DNA from 3 places in the Paenibacillus sp. P4_A7 genome. Region 1 is predicted to be linked to each of the others. Evidence: a T-box and tRNA genes for the amino acid it is inferred to sense, from the RefSeq annotation. Region 1 holds a T-box; the other regions hold tRNA genes.
What was found. The T-box of region 1 lies ahead of leuS (leucine--tRNA ligase). A T-box ahead of a tRNA ligase gene usually reads a tRNA of that ligase, here a tRNA-Leu.

Region 1 (4,064 bases):
TATTGGTACAGAGTCCAAGCGGATTGAATTTAACACTCATCACCTCAGGATTTACTACAGCGAGAGAAAGTAGGATTTTTTTTGTGAAGAAGTACAAAGCAGATTTAACAAAAGTGACACCCACAACCTCATCACCAGTCGCTATAACAAGCTCGTGGTTATTAATTATTGGGATTTTGCTAATAGCGGCTAATCTTAGAGCATCTCTTACGGCTATTGGGCCTATCATATCTGATATACAGCAAACATTGGGCATTTCAAGTACACTAGCCGGCTTGCTTACTACACTTCCGCTTCTTGCATTTGCGGTTATATCTCCTTTAGCACCACGGATAGCACAGCGTATTAGTGCAGAGAACACGTTGTTTATAGCTATGATTGTACTTACGGGAGCTATTTTAATGCGTTCATTGTCATCCATTGCAGCTTTGCTCGCAGGTACGATTTTGCTTGGAATGGCAATCGCAATAGCTAATGTGCTGCTGCCGAGCTTGATCAAACGCGATTTTCCAACGAGAGTCGGTCTCATGACCGGCTTATATTCCGTGGTTATGAATTTAGGAGCAGCCATTGCTTCTGGACTTAGCATTCCGATTACAAAGCAGCCTGGTATTGGTTGGCAGGGGATGCTTGCTAGCTGGTCGATACTAGCACTTATTGCTACTGTGGCTTGGCTTCCGCAAGTACGCAGGGTTGGTCGTGATCAGTTACTTAGCACGAAGAGCAATAAAAACAAGACTAATCTATGGACTTCAGGTTTGGCTTGGTATGTGTCGTTATTTATGGGAATTCAATCTTTTTTCTTCTATGTAAACATTTCATGGATTCCGGAAATTTTACATAATCGTGGAATGAGTCCTGTCGATGCTGGATGGATGCTTTCCTTGCTGCAGTTCGTAAGTTTGCCGGCTACGTTTATTATTCCTGTGCTTGCTGGTCGGAAAGCGAGTCAACGCGGTTTAACTCTTATGACTGCTTTACTTCTTATCATTGCATATTTAGGGTTGCTAAGTGGAGGAAGTGTAGCTCTTATACCGTTATGGATGATATTGCTTGGTATTGCGGGCGGGTCAGGATTTAGCTTGGCGGTTATGTTTTTTGTTCTTCGGACAAGCAGCACAGCACAATCTGCCGAGCTATCGGGGATGGCACAATCGATGGGTTACTTATTAGCTGCTGCTGGGCCGTTTTTATTTGGTTTATTCCATGATTTAACGAAAGAGTGGACGGTATCCCTAGTTATGCTTATTGTCTTAACGATTATGTATGCGGTCGTTGGCTATGGCGCAGGTGCAAATAAAACAATTCAAGATTGCAACAAATAATGGTAATTATTCGTATGAATAGGTACATCGGTTAAGTTTGGAGGTATTTTCCTATGAAAAGAAAAAAATGGTTGATCTTGTTTGTGAGCATCTCGTCTATTTTGGTTGGCATCGCATATTTGTATGGACTTATGATGGGCTTTCAATTTCTCGGCTCTGAAGCGGGGTCTGAACAAGAAGTCGTTCAATATTGGGGGAAGATATCGCTTGGACTTGGGCTTACGCTTCTTATGACGATCCTTACTCGAACAAAAATGAAAGAGAAAGTCAATGATGGGCTGTTGATTTTCATTTTGATACTTTTATTTATAACTCAACTGCCTCCTATAGCATTATGGTTTCTTGTTGTTATTTTTGGTTTCTGGGGCGGGATTACCGGACTTATCCTACACAGTCTTTTACTTCTATTTATTGTTAGAATTGTTACGCTGGGTCACCGGCAAGACAAGGTGATCAAGTTGGTAAGCCCGGACCCTGTCTCTTGACATGGCGAGGTAGGAACTTTATAATCGTGAATAATCATGTTTAATTCATAAATAAGCGTTGAAGAGGAACAGTAGTTTCGTAAGTAAGGCCTAGAGAGCCGGTGATATTGGTGTAAGCCGGACCTACTGCGGAATGAATCTCGCCTTGGAGCTGTGCGATAATCTTGTCGATTCTAATCATCGATAATGAAACGTACCGTTTGGCCTGCGATAAAGGCGACAAGTGAGTAATGGGCAAAGCATGCCTGTTGCTAACTAGGGTGGTACCACGGGAGAATTGCCTCTCGTCCCTAGCGTTAATCGCTAGGGACGAGGGGCTTTATTTGTTTAAATATAAGAAAGTAGAGTTTCACTATATACTCAGCTTATATTTCAACATTAGGTCAATGCTTACGAGGTAAGTTTTACTTCGTAAAACTTTAGGTCAATGCTTACGAAGTAAGTTTTACTTCGTAAAACTTTTGAGGAGGATTCAAATGAGTCAGGAACAGCAAATTCAAGGCTATAATCCACTTGTTGTCGAGCCGAAGTGGCAGCAATTTTGGGATAAGAACAAAACTTTTCAAACAACAGAGGATGCAAGCAAACCGAAATTTTATGCGTTAGATATGTTTCCTTACCCATCAGGAGCGGGACTGCATGTAGGTCATCCAGAAGGTTACACAGCAACAGATATCGTATCTCGCTATAAAAGAATGCAAGGTTACAACGTTCTTCATCCAATGGGATGGGATGCGTTCGGCTTACCTGCGGAGCAGCATGCGTTAGATACAGGTCAGCATCCGCGAGATATTACATTCAAAAATATCGATAATTTCCGCAGACAAATTAAGTCGCTTGGTTTCTCTTATGACTGGGACCGCGAAATCAGCACAACAGACCCTGAATACTACAAATGGACACAATGGATTTTTATCCAACTGTATAATCGAGGACTTGCTTACGTAGCTGAAGTATCAGTGAACTGGTGTGAGGCGCTTGGCACGGTGCTAGCGAATGAAGAGGTTATTAACGGTCTTAGTGAGCGAGGCAATCATCCGGTAGTTCGTAAGCCGATGCGCCAGTGGATTCTAAGAATTACTGAGTATGCAGATCGCTTGCTAGATGATTTGGAAGAGCTGGATTGGTCAGAGAGCATTAAAGACATGCAGCGCAACTGGATCGGGAAGTCAAAGGGCGCAGAAGTAACGTTCGAGATTGATGGTCATGAAGGTGCATTGGTTGTATTTACAACTCGTCCTGACACATTGTTCGGCGCGACATATTGCGTGTTAGCCCCTGAGCATGAGCTAGTTGCCAAAATCGTAACGGGCGATCAGAAAGCGGCTGTAGAAGCATACCAGACTGCAGCTTCACGGAAAAGTGATTTGGAGCGTACAGATCTAGCAAAAGATAAATCAGGTGTATTTACTGGTGCGTATGCTATTAATCCTGTGAACGGCGTGAAAACACCTATCTGGATTGCTGACTATGTATTAGCTGGATACGGTACGGGTGCCATTATGGCAGTGCCGGGCCACGATGTTCGCGACTGGGAATTTGCAAAGCAGTTCGACCTTCCGATTGTTGAGGTTGTTCAAGGCGGCGATATTTCAAAAGAAGCTTATGCTGGTGACGGACCTCATGTGAATTCTGAATTTTTGAATGGATTAACAAATGTTGATGCCATTGCTGCGATGATCGAGCATTTAGATGCTTCGGGTAAAGGTAAAGGCAAGATTACTTACCGTCTTCGTGACTGGCTGTTCAGCCGTCAACGCTATTGGGGTGAACCGATTCCGATTCTTCACCTGGAAGACGGCACTATGAAGCCTGTACCAGTTGATCAGCTTCCGTTGTTGCTTCCAGATGTTGATGCGATCACGCCTTCGGGCACGGGAGAGTCACCTCTAGCAAATGTAACGGAATGGGTGAACACGATTGATCCGGAGACGGGTATGAAAGCTCGTCGCGAGACGAACACGATGCCACAATGGGCAGGAAGCTGCTGGTATTACTTGCGGTTTATCGATCCGAAAAATGACAAAGAAATTTGTTCCCCAGAGAAGCAAAAGGAATGGCTGCCGGTTGATCTGTACATCGGTGGTGCTGAGCATGCAGTACTGCATTTGTTGTATGCACGCTTTTGGCATAAAGTGCTTTATGATATCGGTGTTGTTCATACGAAGGAGCCATTCCATAAACTAGTCAATCAAGGGATGATTCTTGGTAACAATAACGAGAAAATGTCGAAGTCACGCGGCAACGTTATTAA
Region 2 (4,064 bases), on a different contig from region 1:
GATCTCCCAACGCTCTCAAGATATGAATTAGCTCTAGAGAAAGGTTTGCTGCCAAAGAAGCCTCTTCTCGCTGCAAACGGGCTCGGATGCGGCGAGGCAATGATATGATGCTTATCCGCATCAATGTTAGCTGCTTTCGCTTGAGCATGCTTTCCCCAAAGCATAAATACAACAGGCTCGTTCCGCTCATTTAAAGTAGATATAATTCGATCCGTAAATTGCTCCCAACCAATCCCTTGATGGGAGTTAGGCGCTCCTTCCTCAACCGTCAGCACCGTATTAAGCAGTAGCACACCTTGCCTTGCCCACGATTGCAAAGATCCATGATCCGGAATAGGACACCCTATGTCGTCATTCAGCTCTTTATAAATGTTTTTCAGTGATGGTGGAATACGAATTCCTGGCTGCACGGAGAAACTTAATCCATGCGCTTGTCCAGAACCGTGATACGGGTCTTGCCCTAAAATAACAACGCGTGTTTCTTCGTATGTCGTATAATTAAGGGCGCTAAATATGTCCTCAGTATGGGGATAAATAACAGCATCCTTCGATCGCTCAATTAGAAAAGCTTCTATTTTTTTGAAATAAGGTTGATTGAGCTCATCCTGTAAAATGTGAGACCAATCATTATCGCAAAGCACAGTCATAAAATCTCCTCCTACTTCCTGCCGAAATCTGCTTTTATTTCTCCCCACTCCTCCGTATTCCACTTTAATATTTTATTGTCATATTTATTATCGCGAAGCCAATCTGTTGCCCAATCTGTCAGAGCCCATATTTTAGCGGTCGATGAGTCGCGTGTCAATGTCGAGCCTGTCTTCTTATTGCGAATCCAACTTAGAGCTGTTCTAGAATCAGTATAAATCGTTTGTGTTGAGCCCTTTTTCTTTAAATAGTCAAGTGCATGTACGATGGCAATAAACTCGCCTAGGTTGTTCGTTCCATTCGGAATTGGCCCAACGTAGAACAATAGGTCACCCGTTTGCGTATCTACTCCTTTAAACTCTACAGGCCCTGGATTCCCTCTCGTTCCTACATCGACTGAGATGCTGTTATAATCGATGGTTTGTTCACTTGCCGTAGCTTTGAGCTTCTTCCCCTCTATGTAAGGCTTAGCCTTTCCTGAAGCCTTCTCTTGACCCCAGTATCCCTTCCACCCTTCCTTAAAAGCAACAGCTGCTTGCTGAGCTGATTCAAATGATTTAAATTTGGCACCTGTAAAACCATTTACCTGCTCCTGACACTCTTTCCACGTTGTATAAATACCAGGTCTGTTGCCGACCCATACGACATAATGCTTACTTGCTGCCATTAACGCTACTCACTCCTTCGTGATTGAACATCTTGAAGCCTATTTAATTTAACGCTACATTTTTATCAAACCAATTATAAAAATAATCATGAATAAACTGTCCAACTATACTGTATGGGGCTAATTCATCCTGGGCAAACTGTTCCTTACCTCTAATACTAAAATACATCCAAAGAGCCATAGCCTCCGCAAATTGCTCCGAGTTGTATTCTACACCATTCCGCAGGTCAGCGATATATTGCATGCAATCGTCCATCGTTGTCTCAGTTTCACTATTATATTCTTTTAATTTTATTTTAAAATAAGTATAGAGCAATAGGAAATTTTTATTCCCTGATAGAACAGTACTAAAAAGAGCAGTTGAAACCGATGCAGTCATAATTAATAGCTTCCAACGCTCTCCATCCACAGCTATTGTAGGATCATTCTTGTATCTCTCCAGCAATTCGTTATGTAAAGAGTCCTTTAGTGCAAAAACTTGCGCATATAGCTTGCGTGAGCTTTCTTTTAACTGGGTATCAAACTTATCGTCTCTATTCAAATAATCCGTCCCCTTCCGTTATTCATTATAGCAAATATGTCTCGAACAAAAAAATCCCTATTCTCAACTTGTGATTAGCAAGTCGATAAACGGGATTCTTTCTTCCATATATAGTTCATAAAACGATGTACTGCTAGATTGTTCTGTTATGCCGAGGACGGGAATCGAACCCGTACGGTAGTCACCTACCGCAGGATTTTAAGTCCTGTGCGTCTGCCAGTTCCGCCACCCCGGCGCAATTAAATCATGCGCAATGAGAATATAGCATACCATATTCGCCCTCTATTTACAAGCCCTATTTCTAAATTAGAGACGGCTAAGACATGAAACCGATAGCTGATTGATAAACCGTGTTTTGCTTCATGCATTGTTACTCGTGCCTTTATTGTAAGCTTGGTCAAGTTCATGTGCAATGAAAAAACCTCCTTCGCTTGCATCTGATTTGGTCAGATACTGCAAAAGAGGTTTTTTCAGTTTCAACTTGAATCTTGCGTGTTAACACAGGATTGCAGTTCCCCACATATTACTTATGTACTTCTTAAAACTTGCTACTGCTAGATTGTTCTGGTATGCCGAGGACGGGAATCGAACCCGTACGGTAGTCACCTACCGCAGGATTTTAAGTCCTGTGCGTCTGCCAGTTCCGCCACCCCGGCATGAAGATAAGCTTTGCAAATGGTGGGCCCTGAGGGACTCGAACCCCCGACCAATCGGTTATGAGCCGACCGCTCTAACCAACTGAGCTAAGGGCCCTCGAAAAACGTATATTTCAACGTAGTCATCGAAAGGGTTGGTTGCGGGGGCAGGATTTGAACCTGCGGCCTTCGGGTTATGAGCCCGACGAGCTACCGGGCTGCTCCACCCCGCGACGTGTTTCCATTTGATTATGAAGCTTATTGTTTTGGCGACAAGAATTACTATACTATATTCGACTGTTTTAAGTCAAGCATTTTTATAAATTAATTCACAAACTATTTTTCACGGAATAAATCGCACACCATATCGTCCTTTTTTCGATCGAAATACCTCGACTTCATTTGGACACTCGTACCCGTATATCCAATAATCATTTTCCATTCGTTTGACAAGGCAACCAGCTTGAAATTTTGTTTCATATAGTCGGACCCAATACACCCATCTTATCATCGAACCCCTCCTGATGTATGTGCACTGCAGCGCTTTCGCCGCTTGAATTAATCTTATAGTCATTAGAATACCCAAATTCGGATAAATCAAGCAATTCGAAGCGATCTTAAACTTAGTATTTAATGCTGTCTAATGCTGTTTCTGAGAGGATCTAAGATAACTAAAACACATTGAAAAGCGACCCAACGACATTTCGTCATTGGGTCGCTCTTTGGCTCTAAAACTCTTTATCTCATCATTGGGCTAATTACGCCGCCGCCTCCACCTTGAGGATTATTCTTTATCTCTTCAAGAACAGCATTGCCTTTAGTCTCCCATTCAGCAAGTGCCTCTTTTGCCGTCTTTGTTCCCTTTATCACTTCAGCGAATAACTCATAGCCAAGCTGCTGAGCATTCCAGATACCTGGTTTTTCGTTGAATATACTATCCGCATTCGAATTAGTCGGTGGCAGTGGCTTAAGAGTAGTGAATGCGTCCATATTATATTGCAATCCGCCAATTGGCTTCAGAAACTCTTTACGAGCAACCATCTCATACAAGCTTCTTGATTTGAGTTTAGCCCACTCTTTACTGTTGGAGTATTTAATAAATTCCCATGCATCCTTCGAGTTCTGTGCATTAGCATTAATACCCATCAGTTGATTTAGACCAATATTTCCGCCTGTAGTAGGGTCGGTTGGGTTAGTAGGTACCGTAACGACATCCCAATCAATGGGTACAAAATCTTTGATCTTCGAAGCGTTGTCCGACGCTTTCTTAAGCTCATTAATATAGCTATATTCACCTATTGTCATGGCAACCTTACCTTTAATGAACATATCACCGTAGAACGGATCATTGCCGCCCGCTTCGCCTCTCTTCTCATTTAGAAGCGTATAGTATTCTTGATTAGGTACGATGTTATCTTTATGAAGTGAGGCAACAGTGTTCCAGACTGATTCCCACTGATCACTGTTTACAAGCATTTTCTCACCTTTGTCATCCCATATCTTCAGCTGTAAAGCTTGACTGTAGACCTGAGTATCGTTAAATCCGTCAGACTGCCAGCGGTTAAATGAGAAGCCA
Region 3 (4,064 bases), on a different contig from region 1:
ATCATCGTTGTCAATCGTAAGCTTACTGATTTGCAACCCGTTTTGATTCAAATGCATCAAAACATGATTAAGACCCGCGGAAGCTTTTTCGATTTTAATTAACAGCTCACGTACTTTTTTTGTTCGGGAAAATAGTTTCTCTACTTTGTTCAATAGAAACAAGCTCACCACCACTAAGAAGGTCGCTATAACAGCGCCATAATAAAACCCCGCCCCTGCAGAAAGTCCTATAGCAGCCGAGACCCACAAAGAGGCTGCTGTCGTCAATCCCGATACGCCGAACCCATTTCGCATGATCGTACCTGCGCCGAGAAAACCTACTCCGCTGATCACTTGCGCTGCCAACCGTGCCGGATCTAGTCGAACATTTGGTTCTGCAGCAAAATCAGCAAATCCATACATCGATAACAGGACAATAACAGCAGAACCAAGGCAAACAAGAATGTGAGTCCGGAAACCAGCGGAATGCCCTCCCAGTTCTCGTTCAAGACCAATCAAACCGCCAAGCGCTAAAGCCAACAACAGTCTAAGCGTCATCTCATTCAAACTGATTTGCCATACGGTCGGATCAAATTCGAGGGCCATTTTATTACTCTTCGCCTCCCTTCACCTTCATATCGATATTTATTGGACCTATTGGTGGAATCGTATTTCTTACTTTACAAGACTTCTTTCTATTACACAACTGCTTTTTCTCAATTTTGTAAACGATTACCTTCAGTCTCTTTTACATGATATGCTACATTTTTATCTAGATTTACACTCACCATGTGTCTTGGTTCTCAGAACTATGACAAGATGAAGAGAACGTATGGTGAAATGGATGTAGATCGCGATAACGTCGCAACGGGCTGGTTCTCAGAGACACGACCAATCACTACAGATCCTGCTCCGCTCCGACACACGCTACCAGCTCGCTTCAGAGCCAGCAGATGAAAGATGGATATGAGCTGCATTATGCTTGGGGTAATACGCTTCAAAAACCTGTTTCTGAGGCTCGTAAAGAGTGGGGCGTATAACAAAATTAGTAGAACTTGAACAAGCAGCCTATGTCAAAATGGGCTGCTTGTTTTAAATTTACCCGACTTCTGATTTTATATTATCCTATCAACAAAACCGAAAAACAAAAAAGAACCCCTACATAGTAAGAGTTCCGAAGTTTAATTTAAGTTATGGTGCGGTAAACAGGATTTGAACCTGCACGTCCATTGGACACTACCCCCTCAAGATAGCGTGTCTGCCGTTCCACCACTACCGCACATGTCGTATTAGGCATTCAATCGCATTCACTTCGAGGGTTGAAGTAGATGGTGACCCGTAGGGGACTCGAACCCCTGTTACCTCCGTGAAAGGGAGGTGTCTTAACCACTTGACCAACGGGCCATTAATGTTAGTCGGAAGTTGTATTCCGTCAAACAACAAAAATTATAATAACAAATTTTCGTCAGGAATACAAGCTTTATTTTCAAAAAAAATTATTTAATAGCTTCTGCTTTAAATACGTTATCCAATTTATCTGTTGGTGTCAGTCTTTTCTTCAAAGGAACTTTAACATCTCTTCCCAATTCTTTGAAGAAAGTTTCTACATCACATTGAACATTGTCAATAATTACGACTAATTCGCCTTTACCAATTATGTCTGGGTTAATGTCAGACGGAACATTCACGTCAATGGAGTACTTTTTGGACAATGTGTTGCTGTATCGAGCAAAAATCTCAAGTAGTTCCTCATTGTTGAAGTTTTTGATTGCTGCTTGTCCCTTATTTGTAAAGTTCAGATTCATTTTCACTTTAACATTACCCCTTTTCCAATTAACCATTTTTATGTTGTAATTAGTAACTTCATTATTCTTATGGTTCCTTACAGAGAAAAGGCTCTCAATGCCTGTGGTGAATAATAAATTAAAAAGCCACTCTCTAATCAGATTTATGGTCTGAATATAAAGTGGCATCGTATATCAGAATCGTGTGACTAGACGCACACTTCCTAAGTTCACCTTTATACATCGGCAAAAAGTATGTTATGGTGCGGTAGACAGGATTTGAACCTGCACGTCCATTGGACACTACCCCCTCAAGATAGCGTGTCTGCCGTTCCACCACTACCGCACATTTAGGGTTTATTAAAAATCCTTCACTCACATTCACTTTAAGGAAAAAGTAAATGGTGAGCCATGAAGGATTCGAACCTTCGACACCCTGATTAAAAGTCAGGTGCTCTACCAGCTGAGCTAATGGCTCTCATTGTGACTGTAAATCAACTCTTGAGAGTTGCTCACTTTGAGGATTAATTGGTGACCCGTAGGGGACTCGAACCCCTGTTACCTCCGTGAAAGGGAGGTGTCTTAACCACTTGACCAACGGGCCATACGATAAAGCTTTTTTTGCACTTGTGTTTGTCCTAATTCTCATCAGGCAAATAAAAAAGACCGGTTGAACGGTCTCACCGTTGCAAACACTTGTGAAAATAATCTGGCGGAGAGAGAGGGATTCGAACCCTCGCACCGCTTGCGCAGTCTAACCCCTTAGCAGAGGGTCCCCTTGAACCACTTGGGTATCTCCCCRWAYTTGGCTCCCCGAACAGGACTCGAACCTGTGACAACTCGATTAACAGTCGAGTGCTCTACCAACTGAGCTATCAGGGAAAAATAAAACTAAAAGCGACAAGTAATAATATATCATTGTAATTGTTTATTGTCAAGAAAAATTAGATTTAATTTTCCGCGGCATTTGCCGCATGCATATTTAGCAGGATCAATCTTCCTTTTGCGCAAATACTCCATCTCGCATTTTCCACAGATGAGCTTATAACGATACGGTTGTATCTTTCGCTGCGCACGTTCCGGCAACGATTGGCAATACCTCGAACCACCTACATGCGCAAGGAGTACCTTGAAATCAGCATCACGATGTTGATAGCCCCGTTTCATTATATGCAAATGATAATGGCATAATTCATGCTTAATGATCTTTTCCGTCTCTTCATGTCCGAAGGTTTCGAGCTGATGCGGACTGATTTCTATATTGTGCGAGCGTGTAAAATAACGCCCTCCTGTTGCTTTTAGGCGGCTGTTGAAAGTGGCTTGATGCAAAAACGGACGATTAAAGAAGGTGATCGATATTTGTTCAACCCATTGCTGAAGCGCTTCGTTTGTCATTGTATATTCTCCCCCAACTACTTGAATTTTAAAGCCTTCATACGCTACACTGTCAAGTAGGAATTATAAAAATGATGGACGGTAACATACCGGGAGGAGAGTAAAAATTATTATGGCAACTATGCGTTACGTCTTATTAAAACAGAAGGATAATATCTTTTTCGTTGAAATGCCCGCATCACATGCTTATCAATTGAGTGCTCTCAATTTGCGTCTCCATAAAGAAATCGATAAATTGACAGCTGAGCATGTACCAAGCCTTCCTTATGCAGTAGCGGAATGCGATGCTGTTGAACTGCATGACACAACCATTATCATTGTTTCTGGACTTGATTACATTAATAAGCTAGAACAGGATTTTGCCAGTGTACAAGAGAAATCCTACCCACTCATCTCACTTCTAACCGAAATCCGAGCGTTGCAAGCTCAGCTTGAGCAGTGGTATGAGGAGTACGAGGAAGAACAAATGATTTAGTGAATTCGTATGGACCTGCACGGACATTCGCCCTCCTCCATATTGTAGTATTACAACAAGTTAGGCCCAGGAGGAGGACAAAGCGTATGCCACAGTGGCTGTGCAACCAACTGATCCACGCATTTCAGAAGAAAGATCGACGACAAATCAAATTGCTAAATGATTGCTGGTATTTCTACCGTAATAAACAAGGCTCGAAGGGAATAAGTGAAGACATCGAGGTTCAATGATTATAAAGCTAAGCAACTCCATACAACAAAACCGGCCACCGCATGCGGATAGGGCCGGTTTTTCATTTATATATGGGAATCTTTATCTAGACCAATTTCTGCTAGCTATATTACATTCCGTTAAAAAATAATACATCATCAAGAGACAAACGGGTTGTCGGATGTCCATTTGCGGCAGCTTTACCAATTGGCAGCATTAGC

Region 2: it encodes a tRNA-Leu, which carries the amino acid that the T-box ahead of leuS (leucine--tRNA ligase) is inferred to sense. The anticodon was not compared.
Region 3: it encodes a tRNA-Leu, which carries the amino acid that the T-box ahead of leuS (leucine--tRNA ligase) is inferred to sense. The anticodon was not compared.

Annotation. Positions count from the first base shown of each region.
Region 1 covers NZ_JBFUHJ010000003.1:23,425-27,488, reverse strand. The annotation lists gene AC1DWN_RS00795 (GNAT family N-acetyltransferase) at 1-27, shown strand, start outside; gene AC1DWN_RS00790 (CynX/NimT family MFS transporter) at 84-1,325, shown strand; gene AC1DWN_RS00785 (hypothetical protein) at 1,379-1,810, shown strand; T-box leader at 1,860-2,105, shown strand; gene leuS (leucine--tRNA ligase) at 2,287-4,064, shown strand, end outside.
Region 2 covers NZ_JBFUHJ010000275.1:2,419-6,482, forward strand. The annotation lists gene AC1DWN_RS23405 (uracil-DNA glycosylase) at 1-647, opposite strand, end outside; gene rnhA (ribonuclease H) at 659-1,312, opposite strand; gene AC1DWN_RS23415 (hypothetical protein) at 1,356-1,853, opposite strand; tRNA gene AC1DWN_RS23420 (tRNA-Leu) at 2,003-2,088, opposite strand; tRNA gene AC1DWN_RS23425 (tRNA-Leu) at 2,424-2,509, opposite strand; tRNA gene AC1DWN_RS23430 (tRNA-Ile) at 2,530-2,606, opposite strand; tRNA gene AC1DWN_RS23435 (tRNA-Met) at 2,645-2,721, opposite strand; gene AC1DWN_RS23440 (hypothetical protein) at 2,832-2,999, opposite strand; gene AC1DWN_RS23445 (ABC transporter substrate-binding protein) at 3,227-4,064, opposite strand, start outside.
Region 3 covers NZ_JBFUHJ010000061.1:5,088-9,151, reverse strand. The annotation lists gene AC1DWN_RS11270 (MgtC/SapB family protein) at 1-585, opposite strand, end outside; tRNA gene AC1DWN_RS11265 (tRNA-Leu) at 1,174-1,258, opposite strand; tRNA gene AC1DWN_RS11260 (tRNA-Glu) at 1,309-1,383, opposite strand; gene AC1DWN_RS11255 (hypothetical protein) at 1,476-1,790, opposite strand; tRNA gene AC1DWN_RS11250 (tRNA-Leu) at 2,025-2,109, opposite strand; tRNA gene AC1DWN_RS11245 (tRNA-Lys) at 2,166-2,241, opposite strand; tRNA gene AC1DWN_RS11240 (tRNA-Glu) at 2,293-2,367, opposite strand; tRNA gene AC1DWN_RS11235 (tRNA-Ser) at 2,474-2,564, opposite strand; tRNA gene AC1DWN_RS11230 (tRNA-Asn) at 2,570-2,645, opposite strand; gene AC1DWN_RS11225 (SprT family protein) at 2,679-3,158, opposite strand; gene AC1DWN_RS11220 (hydrolase/acyltransferase) at 3,271-3,633, shown strand; gene cmpA (cortex morphogenetic protein CmpA) at 3,720-3,863, shown strand; gene AC1DWN_RS11210 (nitroreductase family protein) at 3,974-4,064, opposite strand, start outside.